Regions from separate parts of the Streptomyces sp. NBC_00557 genome, predicted to be linked through region 1. Evidence: riboswitches for the same ligand, from Rfam matches in the RefSeq annotation. Region 1 holds a riboswitch; each other region holds the start of a gene.

Region 1 (4,937 bases):
ATCGACCCCCAGCAGACCCTCGCCTGGATCGAGAAGTACTTCGGGTCGATCCCGTCCCACGACGGCAAGCCGGCCCCCCGCGACGGTTCCCTGCCGGACATCATCGGCGAGCAGAAGCGCGAGGTCGTCGTCGAGGAGGTCCCGGCGCGCGCCCTGATGGCCGCCTACCGCCTCCCGCACGACGGCACGCGCGCGTGCGACGCCGCCGACCTCGCCCTGACCGTCCTCGGCGGCGGCGAGTCCTCCCGCCTGTACAACCGGCTGGTCCGCCGCGACCGTACGGCCGTCACCGCCGGCTTCGGCCTGCTGCGGCTGGCCGGCGCGCCCTCCATGGGCTGGCTGGACGTGAAGACCTCCGGTGACGTCGAGGTGCCGGTCATCGAGGCCGCCATCGACGAGGAGCTGGCGCGGTTCGCCGAGGAGGGCCCCACGCCCGAGGAAATGGAGCGCGCCCAGGCCCAGTTGGAGCGCGAGTGGCTGGACCGGCTCGGCACGGTCGCCGGCCGCGCCGACGAACTGTGCCGCTACGCCGTCCTGTTCGGCGACCCGCAGCTCGCCCTCACCGCCGTCAAGCGCGTCCTGGAGGTGACCCCCCAGGAGGTCCAGGAGATCGCCAAGGCCCGCCTGCGCCCGGACAACCGTGCCGTCCTGGTGTACGAGCCGAAGGCCCCCGAGGAGGTCCCGGACGCGGGCGTCCCCGAGGACCCGGAGCAGGAAGCGACCGTAGAGGCCGGTAACGAGAACGAGGAGACGGCCAAGTGACCGAGCTCGCCACCATGGACTTCCACCCCCAGCCGCAGCCCGGCGAGGCCAGGCCGTGGGCGTTCCCGGCCCCCGAGCGCTCGGCTCTGGACAACGGCCTGACCGTGCTGCGCTGCCACCGGCCCGGCCAGCAGGTCGTCGCCGTCGAGGTGCTGCTGGACGCGCCCCTGGACGCCGAGCCGGCCGGCCTGGACGGCGTCGCCACGATCATGGCGCGGGCGTTCTCCGAAGGCACCGACAAGCACTCCGCCGAGGAGTTCGCCGCCGAGCTGGAGCGCGCGGGCGCCACCCTGGACTCGCACGCCGACCACCCCGGCGTCCGGCTCAGCCTGGAGGTCCCGGCCTCCCGCCTGCCCAAGGGGCTCGGCCTGCTCGCCGACGCCCTGCGCGCGCCCGCCTTCGCCGAGAGCGAGGTCGAGCGGCTGGTCCGCAACCGCCTGGACGAGATCCCGCACGAGCTGGCCAACCCCTCCCGCCGGGCCGCCAAGGAGCTGTCCAAGGAGCTGTTCCCGGCGGCTTCCCGCATGTCGCGCCCCCGCCAGGGCACCGAGGAGACCGTCGAGAAGATCGACGCCGGCGCCGTACGCGCCTTCTACGACCGGCATGTACGCCCCGCCACGGCCACCGCGGTCGTGGTCGGCGACCTCACCGGCGTCGACCTCGACGCGCTGCTCGCCGACACCCTGGGCGCCTGGACCGGCACCCCGGGCGAGCCGCGGCCCGTGCCGCCGGTGACCGCCGACGACACCGGGCGCGTGGTCATCGTGGACCGGCCCGGTGCCGTCCAGACGCAGCTGCTCATCGGCCGGATCGGGCCCGACCGGCACGACCGGGTGTGGCCCGCCCAGGTGCTCGGCACCTACTGCCTCGGCGGCACCCTCACCTCCCGCCTGGACCGCGTGCTGCGCGAGGAGAAGGGCTACACCTACGGGGTGCGCGCCTTCGGCCAGGTCCTTCGGTCCGCGCCGGACGGCACGGGCGCGTCGATGCTCGCCATCAGCGGCTCCGTGGACACCCCCAACACCGGCCCGGCGCTGGACGACCTGTGGAAGGTGCTGCGCACCCTCGCGGCGGAGGGCCTGACCGACGCCGAGCGGGACGTGGCGGTGCAGAACCTGGTCGGGGTCGCGCCGCTGAAGTACGAGACCGCGGCGGCCGTCGCGAGCACGCTGGCCGACCAGGTCGAGCAGCACCTGCCCGACGACTTCCAGGCGACGCTGTATCAGCGGCTCGCGGCGACGGGCACCGTGGAGGCCACGGCCGCCGTCGTGAACGCCTTCCCGGTGGACCGCCTGGTGACCGTCCTGGTCGGCGACGCGTCGCAGATCAAGGCGCCAGTGGAGGCGCTCGGCATCGGCGAAGTGAGCGTCGTGGCGGCCGAGTAGCGGCCACGCGCGCGTGGGGCTCCGACGGTCTGTGGACCGTCGGAGCCCCACGCTGTTCCACTCGCTTCCTCAGATGCCCGATTTGGGGCGGAGGTTGCCTGTCTGCCCTGTGGGATGCGCTACAAAGACCCGGATCCGTTTGGGATTCGAAAGGGGGTTTTCGTAGCGTCGTCCGGGCTGTCCGCCGGCAGTGCGCCGCACCCGCGGCACCGGACAGCCATCGCCGAGTCCCCGTACGGCGCGAGCCAGGGGAGCCGGGGACCCACGTCCCTGGGGTGAATCGGGCGCCCGCGCGAGCCGCGAGGGAGCCCGTAGGAGACCTTCCTGCTCCGAACCCGTCAGCTAACCCGGTAGGCGAGAGGGAAGGAAAGGACCAGCCACTCCATGGCGTTCATGTGCGCCACCGGGAAGCACCGCAAGCCCGGCCGGGTCAAGCGCACCACCGCTCAGGCGGCCGGCGTCGCTGCCCTCACCACCACCGGTGTCATCGGCACCCTCGCCGCCTCCCCGGCGCTCGCCGCCGAGAACACCGTGGCGCAGACCGGCCTCACCCCGGTCCTCGCCGTCAGCGACGACGTGGCCGAGCACATCGACGCGCAGGCCGCCGCGCAGAAGCGGGCCGCCGAGCAGAAGGCGGCCGAGGAGGCAGCGGCCAGGAAGGCCGCGCAGGAGCGCGAGGCCCGGGAGCGCGCGGCGCGCGAGGCCGAGCGCAAGCGCCTGCTGAACACCTTCGTCGCCCCGATCGCGAACTCCTACGTCTCCACCGGCTACAAGGCCAGCAGCTCCCTGTGGTCCTCCGGCTCGCACACCGGCATCGACTTCCACGCGGCGAGCGGCACGCCCGTCCACGCGGTCGGCGCCGGCACCGTCGTCTCCACCGGCTGGGGCGGCGCGTACGGCAACCAGATCGTGATCAGGGTGGCCGACGGCATGTACACCCAGTACGGCCACCTGTCGTCCATCGGCGTCTCCGTGGGCCAGCGCGTCGTCCCGGGCCAGCAGATCGGCCTGTCCGGCGCGACCGGCAACACCACCGGCCCGCACCTGCACTTCGAGGCCCGTACGACCCCGGACTACGGCTCCGACGTCGACCCCGTCGCCTACCTCCGCAAGCACGGCGTGAACGTCTGACACCGCGGCGCGCGGCGCACGAGGCCCCGGCTCACCGAGCCGGGGCTTTCGCCGTTTTCCCGCCGGCTCCCTCCGGTGGCGCTGACCAAAAAATATCCCATGCTTCCGGCCTGCCGTCGGAAATTCCGGCTCCTTGGAATAGAGTCACGGAACAGGCGTCCATCGTCGGCGTTTCACGGGGATTAAGGTGGAGGTCGGTCATGCGTATTCCGGCGCATTCGGTGTGCACGGCGATCCGGGACGACATCATCGCCGGCGTCCACGAGCGCGGCGGCCGCCTCACCGAGGAAGTCCTGGCCCGCCGCTACGGCGTCTCGCGCGTCCCCGTCCGGGAGGCCCTGCGCACCCTGGAGGCCGAGGGGTTCGTGGTGACGCGCCGGCACGCGGGCGCGTGCGTGGCCGAGCCGACCGAGCAGGAGGCCGCCGACCTGCTGGAGATGCGGACGCTCCTGGAGCCACTCGGGGCCGCGCGGGCCGCCCAGCGGCGCACCGAGGCCCACCTGAAGGTGCTGCGCGGCCTGGTCAGGCTGGGCCAGGAGCGGGCCAGGAGGGGCAACAGCGAGGATCTGCGCTCGCTGGGCGGCTGGTTCCACGAGACGCTCGCCCAGGCCTGCGGCAGCCCCTCGCTGACCGCGACGCTCACCCAGCTCCGGCACAAGATCGCCTGGATGTACGCCGTGGAGGCGCCGGGCAGCCCGGTGGACGCCTGGGCGGAGCACGGCGCCATCGTCGACGCGGTGGCGCGCGGGGACGGCGAACGCGCGCGGGCGCTCACGGCGCTGCACACCGAGCGCACGACGGCCGCGCACCGGCTGCGTGTTCCCAGGGCCGCCGAGCGTGTGAGGACTTCGCAACACGCCGTAAACATCTCGGGCCTGCGGCATTAACACGGACGCCGTATACAAAGAAGAGGAATTCGATGGCGGTGTATTTCCGCTGCCCGAATTCAAGTGTGGGCGCAATGAGCCCGGAAAAGGGCGGAGCCGCGCCGCCCCGGAAAGGGCGACGCGGCTTCCGATTGCCGGCGCGCTGGTTCAGACCGTCTCGGGCAGTTCCTCGAGGCCCTCGGAGACCAGCTTGGCCAGGCGGTCCAGAGCGGCGTCCGCGCCCTCGGCGTCGGAGGCCAGGATGATCTCCTCGCCGCCCTGGGCGCCCAGGCCCAGGACACCCAGCATGGAGGCCGCGTTGACGGGGGTGCCGTCAGCCTTGGCGATCGTCACCGGGACGCCTGCGGCCGCGGCGGCTCGGACGAAGATGGAGGCGGGGCGGGCGTGGAGGCCCTCGGCCCAGCCGACGTTGACGCGGCGCTCAGCCATGTGTTGCTGCCCTTCAGTGTTCAGGGTTGTCTAGACCAGTTTCCCATATCGTGAAGCATGCCCGGATCGGACCTGTGTCCTCCCCGGGCACTGCCGGACCGCGGCCTCGATCCGACGTGCCGTCCTCCACAGCCTGCCCCGCGCCGTTGTCGGACGCGAGCCGTACTCTGGGGCCCATGCAGACCTCGGCGGACCGGAAGGACCGGCACCAGTATCCCGCCCACTGGGAGGCGGACGTGGTGCTGCGCGACGGTGGCACCGCACGCATCAGGCCCATCACCGTTGATGACGCCGACCGCCTGGTCAGCTTCTACGAGCAGGTCTCGGACGAGTCGAAGTACTA
Region 2 (4,937 bases), 2.7 Mb from region 1:
CATCGACCCGCCGGACCACACCCGGCTGCGCCGGCTGGTCAGCAAGGCGTTCACCCCGCGCCGCGTCGCCGAGTTCGCGCCGCGCGTGCAGGAGTTGACCGACCGTCTCATCGACCGGTTCGCCGGGAGGGGCTCCGCCGACCTCATCCACGAGTTCGCCTTCCCGCTGCCCATCTACGCCATCTGCGACCTGCTCGGCGTCCCGCGCGAGGACCAGGACGACTTCCGGGACTGGGCGGGGATGATGATCCGGCACGGCGGCGGGCCCCGGGGCGGGGTCGCGCGGTCCGTGAAGAAGATGCGCGGCTACCTCGCCGAGCTCATCCACAAGAAGCGCGAGGCGCTGCCCGCCGAGCCCGCGCCCGGCGAGGACCTCATCTCCGGCCTCATCCGCGCCTCCGACCACGGCGAGCACCTCACCGAGAACGAGGCCGCGGCGATGGCCTTCATCCTGCTGTTCGCCGGCTTCGAGACCACCGTGAACCTGATCGGCAACGGCACCTACGCCCTGCTCACCCACCCCGGGCAGCGCGAGCGGCTCCAGGCGTCCCTGGCCCGCGGGGAGAGGGACCTGCTGGAGACCGGCGTGGAGGAACTGCTGCGCTACGACGGGCCGGTGGAGCTGGCCACCTGGCGGTTCGCCACCGAGCCGCTCACCATCGGCGGACAGCGCATCGCGCCGGGCGACCCGGTGCTCGTGGTGCTCGCGGCGGCGGACCGGGACCCGGAGCGGTTCGCCGACCCGGACGTGCTGGACCTCGCCCGCCGTGACAACCAGCACCTCGGCTACGGCCACGGCATCCACTACTGCCTCGGCGCGCCGCTCGCCCGGCTGGAGGGCCAGACCGCGCTCGCCACCCTGCTCACCCGGCTGCCCGACCTGCGGCTCGCCGCCGATCCCGCCGATCTGCGCTGGCGCGGCGGGCTCATCATGCGGGGACTGCGCACGCTGCCCGTGGAGTTCACACCCACCGCCTGACCACGCGCCGTACGGACAAAAAGTGACCGGCGTTCAACTATGTGATCTTCACGTGATCTGCGCGGCATGAACTTGTGACAAGTGATCGTCTGACGATACGTTCACCCATCAGCGTGGCGACGGCACCGTCCGCCGCGCCGGTTCTGCAGTCGCACGAAAGGCTTCCGTATGCTCTCCGGGAACGGTCGTCACCGTCGCCCCCGTCAGGCTCCGGCCCTCCTCGTCGCGGCCGGAGTGACCGGCTCGGCCATCGCCATCCCGCTGCTCGGCGCCGCGAGCGCCAACGCCGCCGACGGCACCACCTGGGACAGGGTCGCCGAGTGCGAGAGCGGCGGATCCTGGAGCGCGGACACCGGGAACGGCTACTACGGCGGTCTGCAGATCTCGCAGGAGGACTGGGACAAGTACGGCGGCACGCAGTTCGCGGAGAGCGCCGACCAGGCCAGCCGCAACCAGCAGATCGCCGTCGCCGAGAAGATCCTCGCCGACCAGGGCACCGCGCCGTGGGCCATGTGCGCGCTGACCGCCGGGCTGACCTCCCACTCCGGTTCGCTCGACGTCGACACGGGCGTCGGCGGCTCCGGTGGCAGCGGCGGTTCGGACGGCGCCTCCGGCTCGGCGGACGGCTCCAGTTCGTCCGGTCTGCCTGATTCGTCCTCCAATGGCTCCGGTTCGGGCCGGGCGTCCGGCTCCGACTCCTCCGGCTCCGGCACCTCCAGCCCCTCCCCGGACGCGAGCAGCACGCCCGCCCCGGGCGACGCCACCGGCACCCCGGGCACGGCCGACTCCACCGGAGCCGGCACCCCCAAGTCGGACAAATCTCATGAGTCCGGCGCACAGGACACCGGAAGTTCGCGGGGGAGTGCCGGTCCCTCCAGCGACACGCCGGGTGCCGACATGCCGGACAATTACCAGCAGAGTGCCGGTTCTTGGAGCCTGGTCGACACCGGAGCGCTCAGCAGTGGCGGACGTCACCGTGGCGCAAGTGCGGACGAAAGTGTGACAAACGGTCAGAAGTCCTCGTCGTCCGGCCGTCACGCCGGCCGCGGGCCGGACACGTACACCGTCCGCGAGGGCGACACCCTCGCCTCCATCGCCGACTCGCTCGGCGTCGACGGCGGCTGGCGCGCGCTCTATGAGAGCAACAAGAAGGTCATCGGCGCCGACCCCGACGACATCGCCGCCGGTCAGACCCTGAAAACCGACGGATAAAACGGCGCTGGCCAGGGCTAGTTGACGCCCCACTTGATCACGCAATGTCCGATTTGGAGAAAGTGTGGGATGAGTCTCAGAAGCCCTGATCGTCTTTGAAATTCGGCCGACGGCGTGTCTACGGTCAGGACCGCTCGTCACCACGAGCCCCGGCAGTCGCAACGCCGAATCCTGCCAGCGGTTGCCCGGGAACAGTCGTCGCGTCAAGCGCCGTAGGCAGGAGCGGGGGACCCAAGGTAAGTGCCGCGCCGAGCAGTTGCTGCCCGGCCGGCTAGGGGTGAAGCCGCACCTCGCGCAAGCGGGAGTGCGGCCGGGCAACTCAACCGGCCCGAACCCGACAGCTCACCTCGCAGGCGTCGGTGAGGGGATCGATCCATGCTGTTTTCCGCCAAGGGCAAGCACCGCCGCCCGTCCAAGGCCGTCCGTGCCGTCGCGCTCGCCGGTGTCACCGGCGCCGCCGTCGCCGCCCCGCTGATGGCCGCGGGCAACGCCTCCGCCGCCACCGCCTCCCAGTGGGACGCCGTCGCCCAGTGCGAGTCCGGTGGGAACTGGTCCATCAACACGGGCAACGGCTTCTACGGCGGCCTGCAGTTCACCAACTCCACCTGGGCCGCTTACGGCGGCACCGCCTACGCCCCGCGCGCCGACCTGGCCACCAAGGCCCAGCAGATCGCCGTCGCCGAGAAGGTCCTCGCGGGCCAGGGCAAGGGCGCCTGGCCGGTCTGCGGCACCGGCCTGAGCAGCACGCCGTACAACGGCTCCGCCCCCGCCGCCTCCACGAAGTCGTCGTCGAGCGGCACCGTCACCCGCTCCACCGGCAAGCAGGCCGCCACCCGCTCCACCACGCGCACGGCCCCGTCGGCGAGCAAGACCGTCACCACCCCGACCGGCGCCAAGGTCAAGAAGGGTGACGGCGAGTACAAGGTGGTCAAGGGCGACACCCTCAGCTCCATCGCCGCGAAGCACGGCGTGCAGGGCGGCTGGCAGAAGCTGTTCCAGCTGAACAAGGACATCGTCAAGAACGCCGACCTGATCTACCCGGGCCAGCAGCTGCACCTCAAGTGACGGCCGGCGCCTGACGCCCGGCTCCGATCCGGCCCACAGCGCCCTCACAGCCGCCGCCCCCCAACGGGAGGCCTCGTGAGGGCCACCCCCCGTCCCCACGGGCTCCCCGCCCCGGCGCGTGTTCCCCCGTACGCGCCGGGGCGGGGCTTTTCTTTGCCCGGCCGTCTTCTGGTGTTCCCTCGCACCCCCCTTTGTTCCGGCGGTGAACAATAGGTACCGTCTGCGTGTCCCTCCCGTCCACGGGACGGTCGGTCGGTGGCCGGCGCCCCGGGGACGGTTAGGCTCTAGTCGCACGGCGCGGCCGCAAGGCACACGCCCCGCACTTCCAGCGTCACATCCCAAGAAGGAGATGCTCGTGCCGTCCATCGACGTCGTCGTAGCCCGGGAAATCCTGGACTCCCGAGGCAACCCCACGGTCGAGGTCGAGGTCGGCCTCGACGACGGCAGCACGGGTCGTGCCGCCGTCCCGTCCGGCGCCTCGACGGGCGCCTTCGAGGCCATCGAGCTGCGCGACGGTGACCCCAACCGCTACCAGGGCAAGGGCGTCGAGAAGGCCGTCCTCGCCGTCATCGAGCAGATCGGCCCGGAGCTGGTCGGCTACGACGCCACCGAGCAGCGCCTGATCGACCAGGCCATGTTCGACCTGGACGCCACCGACAACAAGGGCTCCCTCGGCGCCAACGCCATCCTCGGCGTCTCCCTCGCCGTCGCCCACGCCGCCTCCGAGGCGTCCGACCTCCCCCTCTTCCGCTACCTGGGCGGCCCCAACGCGCACCTGCTGCCGGTGCCGATGATGAACATCCTCAACGGCGGCTCGCACGCGGACTCCAACGTGGACATCCAGGAGTTCATGATCGCCCCGATCGGCGCGGAGTCCTTCTCCGAGGCCCTGCGCTGGGGCGCCGAGGTCTACCACACGCTGAAGAAGGTCCTGAAGGGCAAGGGCCTGGCCACCGGCCTCGGCGACGAGGGCGGCTTCGCCCCGAACCTCGGCTCCAACCGCGAGGCCCTGGACCTCATCCTGGAGGCCATCAAGGAGGCCGGCTACACCCCCGGCGAGCAGATCGCCCTCGCCCTGGACGTGGCCGCGTCCGAGTTCTACAAGGACGGCTCCTACGTCTTCGAGGGCAAGAACCGCTCGGCCGCCGAGATGACCGAGTACTACGCCGAGCTGGTCGAGGCCTACCCGCTGGTCTCCATCGAGGATCCGCTGTTCGAGGACGACTGGGAGGGCTGGAAGACCATCACCGCCCAGCTCGGCGACAAGGTCCAGCTCGTCGGCGACGACCTGTTCGTCACCAACCCCGAGCGCCTCGCCCGCGGCATCGAGGAGGGCGCCGCCAACGCCCTGCTCGTCAAGGTCAACCAGATCGGCTCGCTGACCGAGACCCTGGACGCAGTCGAGCTGGCCCAGCGCAACGGCTACAAGTGCATGATGTCCCACCGCTCCGGCGAGACCGAGGACGTCACCATCGCCGACCTCGCCGTCGCCACCAACTGCGGCCAGATCAAGACCGGCGCCCCGGCCCGCTCCGAGCGCGTCGCCAAGTACAACCAGCTGCTGCGCATCGAGGAGATCCTCGACGACGCCGCGGTGTACGCCGGCCGCAGCGCGTTCCCGCGGTTTCGCTCTGCGAACCAGTAAGCACAGCAAGGGCTGAGCCCCAGAGCTGAGCCAACG
Region 3 (4,937 bases), 1.3 Mb from region 1:
GGCATCATCGACCTCGACCTGCGCTTCGACCGGCGCGACGGACAGTACAAGCTCCTCGACTTCAACCCGCGCATGGGCGCCCAGTTCCGGCTGTTCGAGAACGAGTCGGGCGTGGACGTCGTACGCGCGATGCATCTGAACCTGACCGGCCGCCCCGTTCCGGAGGGGGAACAGCGGGCCGGCCACCGCTACATCGTGGAGAACATCGACCTGCCCGCCCTCCTCGCCTACCGCCGCAGCGGCTATACGACGCCGCACGCGCCGGCGAGGGCGAGCGGGACGGAGCTGGCCTGGTTCGCGGGTGACGACCCGCTGCCGTTCCTCACGATGCTCGCCCGCTTCGTGCGCCCGGGCGCGAAGCACCTGTATCAGCTGTGGCGGACCAACCGCCGCGGCAGCGGCACTTCCACGAAGTAGGCAAGGCCACCGCGCGTGGCACACCGTGTCCTGGGGAGGGACTTCGTGACTCGACCGGTTGCAGTGATCGGGGCCGGGCCGTTCGGCCTGTCCACCGCCGCCCATCTGCGGGCGCGCGGCGTTCCCGTCCGCGTCTTCGGCGACCCCGTGGTCAGCTGGCGCGACCACATGCCCGAGGGCATGCTTCTGAAGTCCACGCCCGCCGCCTCCGACTTCGACTGCCCCCAGCCCGGACACACCCTCGCCGACTACTGCGACGCGGCCGGCATCCGCCGCCTGGTGACCGACGAGGACATCATCCCGGTGGAGACGTTCATCGCCTACGGCGAGTGGTTCCAGCAGCAGCTGGTGCCCGACCTGGAGCGGGTGCGGGTCGTCTCCGTGGACCGCGACAACAGCGGCGGCTTCGAACTGAAACTGGACTCGGGTGAGATGTTCACCGCGCGCGCGGTCGTCGTCGCCACCGGGCTGTCGGGCCTGGCGTATCTGCCGGCGGAGCTCGCGGGTGCCGCGGCCGACGGACCGGCGCCCACCGCAGCGGTCTCGCACAGTTCCCAGCACCACGACCTGGGCCGCTTCGCCCGCAAGGAGCTGATCGTGGTCGGCGCCGGCCAGTCCGCGCTGGAGACGGCGGCGCTCGCTGCCGAAGCGGGGGCACGCGTGCGTGTCGTCGCGCGCGGCCGTGGCCGGGTGGCCTTCGGCGCCCCACCCTGGAAGCAGCCGAAACTGCGGCCCGAGTCCCCGTTCGGCCGCGCCTGGTCGCTGTGGGCGCTCAGCTACTACCCGCACCCCTACCGCTATCTGCCCGAGGCCGCGCGGCACTTCCTGGTCCGCCGGGTCCTCGGCCCGCTCGGTGCCTGGTGGCTGCGCGAGCGCTTCGAAAGCGCCGTACAGGTGCAGGAGGTGGAGCGGGTCGTGGCCGCGGAGGCGCCGGACGGCAGCCCCGTCCTCACCGTCCGCACCCACGGCGGGCGCACCGAGCGGCTCACCGCCGACCACGTCATCGCCGCCACCGGCTACCGCGTCGACATCGCGGCGATGGACTTCCTCGGCCACGGACTGCGCACCCGGCTCGCGGTGAGCCGCGGCGCCCCCAAGCTCGGCGCCGGCTTCGCGTCGTCCGTCCCCGGCCTGTACTTCACCGGTCTGCCGGCGGCGTCGTCGTACGGCCCGGTGATGCGTTTCGTCTGCGGCACGGAGTTCGCCTCCCCGCGCCTGGCGAAACACCTGGCGGCGGCACACGGCTGACACGGATGCGGAACCATGCGTCACGTCACCGGCCCGCGTCCGGTCACCCCTCGAGCCGGCCATCAGGGAGCGGGGGAACGCCACTTGGGGCCGATCAGCACGTAAGTGCGCAGGGCGGCACGGTGAGTCGAGGGGGCGCGGTATCCGTATTCTCTGATCATGGCAGCCTCCCCCGCATATGCACTGATCGCCACCGACCTGGACGGAACGCTGCTGCGCGGCGACGACACCGTCTCCGACCGGTCGTTCGCCGCGCTCGCGCGGGTGGCGCGGGCCGGCGCCCGGCACCTGGTGGTCACGGGCCGCCCGGCCCCGCGGGTACGGCCCCTGCTCGCGCGCCTCGGCTGCACGGGGCTCGCGGTGTGCGGACAGGGCGCACAGGTCTACGACGCCGGGAGCGGCCGGCTGCTGTGGTCGGTCCGGCTGGACCGGGAGCTCGCCGAGACCGCGCTCGGCAAGATCGAGGCCGAGGTGGGGCAGGTCTACGCGGCCGTCGACCAGGACGGCGTGGAGGGGCTCACGCTCATCGAGCCCGGGTACCGGATGCCGCACCCGACCCTGCCGGCGGTCCGGGTCGGCCGGCGCGACGACCTGTGGTGCGCGCCGATCAGCAAGGTGCTGCTGCGCCATGCCGTCCTGTCGGACGACGAGTTGGCGGCCGTGGCGCGCGCGGTGGTGGGCTCGCTGGCCACGGTCACCATGTCCGGGCCGGGGACCGTGGAGCTGCAGCCGTGCGGGGTGACCAAGGCGACCGGTCTCGCGCTGGCCGCCGAGCGTCTCGGGGTCGCGGCGGGGGAGGCGCTGGCGTTCGGCGACATGCCCAACGACATCCCGATGTTCGACTGGGCGGGGCGCGGGATCGCCATGGCCAACGCGCATCCCGAACTCAAGGCGGTGGCGGACGAGATCACCCTGTCGAACGAGGACGACGGCGTCGCCGTCGCCCTCGAACGACTGTTTCCGGTCCGCTGACCCTCGCGCACCGGACGGACCGGCCGCCGGCACATCGGTACTCGGCCGCCCGGCGAAGGCCGCGCGCGGCCCGCGTGTGCGCGTGTACGCGCGCACGCGCACGCGTGCCGGATGCCCGGCGGCCGCCCGGTACACCCCCGTCCGTCAGGTGCGGGGAACGTGCCGGGCGGCCGGGGTCGGAGCGGCCGCGGCGCCGGCGGCGGCCGGAGTCGCTGGACCGTTCAGGGGCGGGCCCGTGGAGGCGCAGGGGCCCTCAGGGAGTGGGCTGTGGAGGTGTGTGGAGGGCCGTCAGTAGGCGCTGTTGACGTTGTCGATGGACCCGTAGCGGGCGGCGGCGTAGTTGCAGGCCGCGGTGATGTTGGCGACGGGGTCGTACGGGCTGAAGGAGGTGCCGGCCACGTGGTACGCCTTGAACGTGGGATCGATCACCTGGAGCAGGCCCTTGGACGGGATGCCCGCGGCGGCGTTGGAGTCCCACAGGTTGACGGCGTTCGGGTTGCCGGAGGACTCCCGCATGATGTTGCGGTAAATGCCGTCGTAGGTGCCGGGGATGCCCTTCTGGGACATGATCGCGAGCGACTGGCGGATCCAGCCGTCCAGGTTGTTCCGGTACCCGCCGGGGGTGGCGGGGGTCGTGGTGCCGCTGGTGGTGGCCGCGGAGGCGCTGGTGGCGCCGATGAGCGGCAGGGCGAGTACGGCGGCGCCGGTGCCGGCGGCGGCGAGGACGCGGGCGAGGCGGCTGTTGCGGGGTCGGCGGTGCCGAGCGGCTGCAGGCATGGGGACGTTCCTCTCCGACGCCTGCGAGGTGAGCTGTCGGGTTCGGGCGGGGAGGTGCCCGGCCGTGCCCAAAGGAGACACGGCTTCACCCCTAGCCGTACCGGTGCGGTGCCGACCGGTCCGGCGACTTACCTGGGTCCCCCGCTCCTGCCGTACGAATGGTCCGTGGATGGGTGAGCGGGCGGCGGCAGGATTCGGCGTCCGCCCGACGGCCGGGAAGGTATGCGAGAGCACACGCCGGGAACAAGTGTCTGCGTCACATAATGCCCCATTTGGCCTTGATCGATGCCGTGTGGGGTACTTGATCCTTTGCGGTTGCCAAGTCTCAACTCGCCGCCCGGGCAAAGAGGGAGAGGGGTGCGGCGGGTTCCCGCCTGTGAGGCGGCGCGTGACCCAACTCACGAAATAACAAAGTATTCCAAATCCGACATGAGGGATTTGCGTGGATCGGCTGAGTGGCGGAACCCGTGGCATGGTGCCCGTCGTTGTCGTGGTGATCGCGATGTCTGCCGATGCCGTAGGTGATCGCGGCGGCATGGAGGAGGGTGCACGGGGAGGCTCCGCCCGCCTGTCGTTCGCGACAAAGCGGGTGGGTTCCTGTTAAGTCGATGAATGTACGTTTTTACCACTTGATCGAAAACATACCGGTCATGGCCCGGTAGCACCCGGGCTGGACCGGTGGGCGCTATCGGTGATCGAACAGGGACCGGATACGCTGACTTGAGTGATGGCAGCGACCTATCGACAAACCGTGTAATCGCCAGTAGACACCAGCAGACAGGAGACCCCTCGTGACCGTCGTCGGGCCGTTCGGGCTGAGCGTGCGGGACCAGGCTCTGGAAGCCGATGTCCAGGCCGGATTGGCGGCTGTCGAGGAAGGCTTGCTCGAGGCCACCAAGAGCGAGGTCCCGTTCATCACGGAGGCAGCGCAGCACCTCGTACGGGCCGGCGGGAAGCGGTTCCGGCCGCTGCTCGTGATGCTCGCGGCCCAGTTCGGCGACCCCTACGCGCCGGGCGTCGTGCCGTCGGCCGTGGTCGTGGAGCTGACCCACCTGGCCACGCTGTACCACGACGACGTCATGGACGAGGCGGCCGTGCGACGCGGCGTGGACAGCGCCAACACCCGCTGGGGCAACTCCGTCGCGGTCCTCACCGGCGACTTCCTCTTCGCCCGCGCCTCCCAGATCCTCGCCGACCTCGGCCCCGAGGCGGTCCGGGTGCAGGCCCTCGCGTTCGAACGGCTGGTCACCGGCCAGATCCTGGAGACCGCCGGTCCCTCCGACGGCCGCGACCCGGTCGAGCACTACCTCGACGTGCTCGCCGGCAAGACGGGCTCGCTGGTGGCCGTGTCCTGCCGGTTCGGGGCGATGATGTCGGGCGCCGACGAGACGGTCGTCGACGTGCTCACCCAGTACGGCGAGCGGCTCGGGGTCGCCTTCCAGCTCGCCGACGACGTCCTGGACGTCGCCTCCGACTCCCACGAGTCGGGCAAGACACCGGGCACCGACCTGCGCGAGGGCATC
Region 4 (4,937 bases), 5.0 Mb from region 1:
GGGGCTCGTCGTGGACGACGCGCACGGGCTCGGGGTGCTGGGCGACGGCGGCCGGGGCGCGCCGTACGCGGCCGGGCTGGCCGGCGCCGCGGACGTGGTGGCCACGGCCACCCTGTCCAAGTCGCTGGGCAGCCAGGGCGGGGCGGTGCTCGGACCGCGGCGGGTGATCGACCACCTGGTCAACGCCGCCCGGACGTTCATCTTCGACACGGGGCTGGCGCCGGCGGCGGCCGGGGCCGCGCTCGCGGCGCTGCGGCTGCTCGTCCGTGAACCGGAACGCGCCGCGCGCGCCCGGGAGGTGGCCGCGGAACTGCACGCACGGCTGACCGCCGCGGGTCTGGAGGCGGTGCGTCCGGACGCCGCGGTGGTCTCCGTGCGGGCTCCGTCCCCGGAAGAGGCGGTGCGCTGGGCGGCCGACTGCCGTACCGCCGGGCTGGCCGTGGGCTGCTTCCGTCCTCCTTCCGTGCCCGACGGCGTCTCACGGCTGCGGCTGACCGCCCGCGCGGACCTGTCCGGGGCCGAGATCGAACGCGCTGTACGTGTGATCGTCGAAACGCGACCATGAGTCGGCGTGACACGGCCGTGCTTCAACCATGAATGGTCAGGAATGATCGGATGAGATCGCTTCTGATCAGAGAGCGCTGAGGAAACCGGCCCAGCTCTCGGTGGAGAAGAGCAGCGCGGGCCCGGCCGGGCGCTTGGAGTCGCGCACGGCGAGCAGTCCGGCTCCGGGGCCGGAGTGCGGCCGGGCCGTCTCCACGCAGTTGTTGGCTCCCGTGCTGTAGCTGCTGCGCAGCCAGCGCACGTCGTGCAGGTCGGTACTGGCAGGGACGTTCCGAGGCAGAGCTGACATGGTGCCTCCTTACGCGCCGTCACCTATCCCGGCGATGTAGTCCAACGTGTCCTCGGGTGAAAGGGCGTGCATCCGAAGGGTGTCGAAGGCCTCCGAGTAGGCCATGAGGTCTTCTTTCCGCTCCAGGTAGAGGCTACTCGTCAACTGGTCGAGAACAACCACGTCCAGATCAGAAGTGCTCGGAAATGAGAAGATAACGAAAGGCCCGGTGAGGCCGACATGCGCTCCGGCGCTGAACGGCAGCACCTGGAGCCGGACTTGGGGCAGCCGGGCCGCCTCCATCAGCCGCTCCAGCTGCCGGGCCATCACCTCGGGGCCGCCGACCTCGCGCCGCAGCACCGCCTCGTCCAGCACCGCGCTCAGCACCAGCGGCGGGTCGGCGCGCAGCACGTCCTGGCGGGCCAGGCGCACCTCCACCAGCGTGTCGAGGTCGCTGTCGTCCAGGTCCTTCACGGCCGCCCGGGTCACCGCGCGGGCGTACTCGGGGGTCTGCAGCAGACCGGGCACGACCGTGGTCTCCAGGGTGCGCATCGTGCTCGCCTGCGACTCCAGGCTGATGAAGTCCCGGTAGGTGGGCGGCAGCACCCCGCGGTAGGCGTGCCACCAGCGGTGCCGGTCGCCGGTGTCGCCGGAGCCGGCCAGCATCAGCAGCAGCTCGCGCAGCTGCCTGTCGTGCACCTCGTAGGCGTCGAGGAGTAACCGCACATCCGCTGGTTTCACGCCGCTGGCACCGGTCTCGATACGGCTGACCTTCGACTGGTGCCAGCCGACCAGCCGGGCCGCCTCACCGCTCGTGAGCCCGGCACCGGTGCGCAGCGTGCGCAGTTCGGCGCCCAGTTTGCGGCGGCGCACGGCCGGCCCGTTCTGCATGGGCTCCTCCTTACTCCTTCCGGGCCGCCCGAATACGGTCTCGCGTCGCAGAGTTCACCGCTTCGGGCGACAGATATATGCATATCTTGGTGGATCGCTCCCCGTGACCTGCCCGGTGGTGGCAGGCTGACGAGCAAGCACCAGTCCGGGACCGTACTCGAACCATCCGCGCCGTGTCGGACTGCGGTCCCGTGGGAAAGGGACGACCGCGCCATGGCAGACCATCTGGAAGCATCCGTCACTCTGCCGAGCGATCCCGCCTCGGTCTCCGCGGCCCGCACCTACGTCGTGGGCACGCTCGCGGAGTGGGGCCTGCCGTCGGACACCGAGACGGCCGACACGGTGCGACTCATCGTCTCCGAACTCGCCACGAACGCCGTACAGCACACTTTCGGTCAGTCACCCACCTTCACGGTCGACATCGCCCTGGACCGCGACGAACAGCTTCGCATCGGCGTGACGGACAGTCACCCGCGCTTTCCGAAGAGACTGCCCGCCGCCGTCCAGCAGGACAACGGACGCGGCATGGTCATCATCCGCTGGCTCACCGCGGAGTGCGGCGGCAGACTCCGCGTCCGTCCCACTCGTGAGGGCGGCAAGACGGTCTTCATCGAACTCCCCTGGATCCTCCCGGCGGAACGGACCCGCTAGCCGGCCGGCAGGGGCACGGCAGCCCAGCGGGCGGGGCGGGGTGGCGGGGAGGCGTTGCTCCGGGGCGCGGAGAGGGGACGGCGCGTCGAGGGCGCTCATGCCCCGCGTTCATACGGCCCACCCGGCTGCACAGGCCTTCGACAGGGGTACGGCGTTCGTACGGCCCATCGTGGCCGAACGGGCGCGTCTGCAGGGCTCCGGAAGGCGCCCGCGACCGGTGCGGCGTCGCGGCGCACGCCGGGGCGCGGGTCCGTCGGGGCGCGCCGGACGGCGCATCAGGCGCGGTGCCCCGGTGGGCCGGTCGCTACGCCGGCAGACGGGGCGGCCGGGGCGCTGAGGAGCCTCCGCGGCCGGCAGGAGGTCGCGTCGGCCCCGGGCCCGCCCGTGGGCTCCAGGCGGGCACCGGGGTGGCGCCGACGGTGCTCGGAAGCGGCCCTCCTGCTGGAGCCGCTCCTGCGCTACGGCGGGTCGGCCGGCCTGGGCCGGGCCGGGGCAGCCGGCGTCACCCTGCCGGACCGTCGGGCCGGCCCGCCGTGACGGCCCGGGTCAGTTGACCCGGCCGTACCAGACGCTCCTGGTCCAGATCTTCTGCAGCCGCACCACGTCACCGGTCCTCGGTGCGTGCCAGATCTTCCCGTGTCCGGCGTAGATGCCGACGTGGTAGACGTAGGAGCCCGAGTGGAAGAACACCAGGTCGCCGGCCCTGCGGCTGCGGGCGGAGATGTGGTGCGTCCGGTTGTACTGCGCGGCGGCGGTACGCGGCAGGGTCTTGCCCGCCTTCTTGAACGAGTAGAGCGTCAGCCCCGAGCAGTCGAACCTGCGCGGCCCGGTGGCCCCGTACTGGTACGGCGCCCCCTTCTTGGAGGCCGCGATGTGCAGTGCTTTCGTGGCCAGGGTCGCGGCCGAGGCGTCGGTGGCGAGCCCGGGGACCGCGATCGAGCCGCCCACGGCGGCGAGGGTGAGGGCCGAGGCCGTACCGGCCCGGGCCATGAGCGACGGGACACGATTGAGCGCAGTCATGCGCAACCCTTCGTCAGCCGCCTGTGAAGGATGACCTGTCGGATTCGGGCTGGCGAAGTTGCCCGGCCGCGTTGCCGCGGCTTCACCCCAAGGGCTGCTCGGAACCTCCGCCCGGCCGCGGCGCACAGAGGGCTCTGTGACGCGCGGACGGACATCCGTCCCGGCGACCCGTCTTGCTTGGGTCCTCCACTCCTGCCGATCCACTCCTGTCGACCGGTCGTCCGGGCGGCGGCAGGACTCGGCGTCCGCCCGGACCGCCCCGCCGCGGTCGGCGGGGGCTTGTCGTCGGACGGGATCTTCACCCACGCCGGTCCGAAAATCCCAACGCATCCGGGAATTTGTGGCGTTACTCACCACTCGCCCGTTCGGGTGGACCACGTGATGTTCGAGACATCGTCAGATCCCCGACACACCCTCGGACCTGGGGTTAAGCGCCTCTCCGCGCACCCCGGACGGGCGCGGTGCGCAAGTCGGGAGGCCCGGAAAACGATCCGGATATACACCGGTCGGCGGTACGTCGTTCGGGTCGTTTCAACTCCCGTCCGGTCGGCTCCCGTCGACGCCGGGGTCCGGTACGGCCGCGCGGGCGTCCGGATCAGCCGACGCCGTCCGGCGGGAGCGCGACGCGTGCGGTCCGGCGTTCACCGTCCAGCACCCGCAGGGCCCGTGCCAGCGTGTCCCCGTGCAGCTCCGTCTCGCCCCGCTGGTGCATCAGCGCGAGGGCGTCACGCAGCTCTGCGGCCTTGCGCACCAGGGCCTGGGCTGCGCGCAGCCCGCGATAGGTGTCGCCGCCGTGCGCGGGATTGACGCGGCCCAGCAGGTCGGCGGCCTCCAGATAACGGTCGATCAGGTCGCCCTCGGCGCGCGTGAGCGCGGGCAGCGGCGGAAGGTCCGGCAGCATCGGCGGCTCACCTCGCGTCCGGTGCGCCCGGGGTGCCCCGCCGGGCGGGCACGAGGGCGTCCACCAGGCCGTACTCCACCGCGGCGGGGGCGTCCAGCACCAGGTCCCGCTCCAGGTCGCGGCGGACCTGTCCGGCCGTGCGCCCGGTGTGCCGTACCAGCATCTCCTCCGTCAGCGCACGGATCCGGGCCAGTTCCCCGGCCTGGATGAGCAGGTCGCTCGGCTGGCCCTGCACCGGCTCGGCGAGCCGGGGCTGCGAGAGGACCATGCGCGCGCCCGGCAGGGCGAACCGCTTGCCCGGCGTGCCGGCCGCGATCAGCAGCGCGGCCTGGGAGGAGGCCTGGCCCAGGCAGTAGGTGGCCACGTCGCAACTGACGTAGCGCAGCGTGTCGTAGACCGCCGTCAACGCGCTGAACGTGCCGCCGGGGGAGTTGACGTACAGCGTGATGTCCCGCTCCGGAGCCGCGTGTTCGAGGTACATCAGCTGTGCCATCACGTCGTTCGCGGCCGCGTCGTCCAGCGGGGTGCCGAGGAAGACGATCCGGTCCTCGAACAGCTTGCCGTACGGGTCCAGGGTGCGCACGCCGCTGCCGGTGCGCTCGGTGAACTCGGGCAGGACATGGCGGGCGAACGCTCGGGACA

The links. Region 1 has a riboswitch for cyclic di-AMP ahead of OG956_RS08670 (M23 family metallopeptidase). Riboswitches for the same ligand answer to the same signal wherever they lie in the genome.
Region 2: it holds a riboswitch for cyclic di-AMP, as region 1 does, so the genes downstream of both, OG956_RS21035 (transglycosylase family protein) here and OG956_RS08670 (M23 family metallopeptidase) in region 1, are expected to answer to the same signal.
Region 3: it holds a riboswitch for cyclic di-AMP, as region 1 does, so the genes downstream of both, OG956_RS14520 (transglycosylase SLT domain-containing protein) here and OG956_RS08670 (M23 family metallopeptidase) in region 1, are expected to answer to the same signal.
Region 4: it holds a riboswitch for cyclic di-AMP, as region 1 does, so the genes downstream of both, OG956_RS31410 (C40 family peptidase) here and OG956_RS08670 (M23 family metallopeptidase) in region 1, are expected to answer to the same signal.

Annotation. Positions count from the first base shown of each region.
Region 1 covers NZ_CP107796.1:2,127,944-2,132,880, reverse strand. The annotation lists gene OG956_RS08680 (M16 family metallopeptidase) at 1-762, shown strand, start outside; gene OG956_RS08675 (M16 family metallopeptidase) at 759-2,147, shown strand; cyclic di-AMP (ydaO/yuaA leader) riboswitch at 2,359-2,519, shown strand; gene OG956_RS08670 (M23 family metallopeptidase) at 2,532-3,278, shown strand; gene OG956_RS08665 (GntR family transcriptional regulator) at 3,479-4,165, shown strand; gene OG956_RS08660 (HPr family phosphocarrier protein) at 4,313-4,594, opposite strand; gene OG956_RS08655 (bifunctional acetate--CoA ligase family protein/GNAT family N-acetyltransferase) at 4,771-4,937, shown strand, end outside.
Region 2 covers NZ_CP107796.1:4,825,445-4,830,381, forward strand. The annotation lists gene OG956_RS21025 (cytochrome P450 family protein) at 1-979, shown strand, start outside; gene OG956_RS21030 (transglycosylase family protein) at 1,148-2,191, shown strand; cyclic di-AMP (ydaO/yuaA leader) riboswitch at 2,390-2,562, shown strand; gene OG956_RS21035 (transglycosylase family protein) at 2,567-3,256, shown strand; gene eno (phosphopyruvate hydratase) at 3,612-4,901, shown strand.
Region 3 covers NZ_CP107796.1:3,423,022-3,427,958, reverse strand. The annotation lists gene OG956_RS14535 (carboxylate--amine ligase) at 1-417, shown strand, start outside; gene OG956_RS14530 (FAD-dependent oxidoreductase) at 463-1,665, shown strand; gene OG956_RS14525 (HAD family hydrolase) at 1,825-2,637, shown strand; gene OG956_RS14520 (transglycosylase SLT domain-containing protein) at 2,926-3,414, opposite strand; cyclic di-AMP (ydaO/yuaA leader) riboswitch at 3,418-3,589, opposite strand; gene OG956_RS14515 (polyprenyl synthetase family protein) at 4,206-4,937, shown strand, end outside.
Region 4 covers NZ_CP107796.1:7,108,559-7,113,495, forward strand. The annotation lists gene OG956_RS31390 (8-amino-7-oxononanoate synthase) at 1-565, shown strand, start outside; gene OG956_RS31395 (DUF397 domain-containing protein) at 632-853, opposite strand; gene OG956_RS31400 (helix-turn-helix domain-containing protein) at 863-1,723, opposite strand; gene OG956_RS31405 (ATP-binding protein) at 1,937-2,374, shown strand; gene OG956_RS31410 (C40 family peptidase) at 2,921-3,394, opposite strand; cyclic di-AMP (ydaO/yuaA leader) riboswitch at 3,398-3,527, opposite strand; gene OG956_RS31415 (hypothetical protein) at 3,990-4,295, opposite strand; gene OG956_RS31420 (ATP-dependent Clp protease proteolytic subunit) at 4,303-4,937, opposite strand, start outside.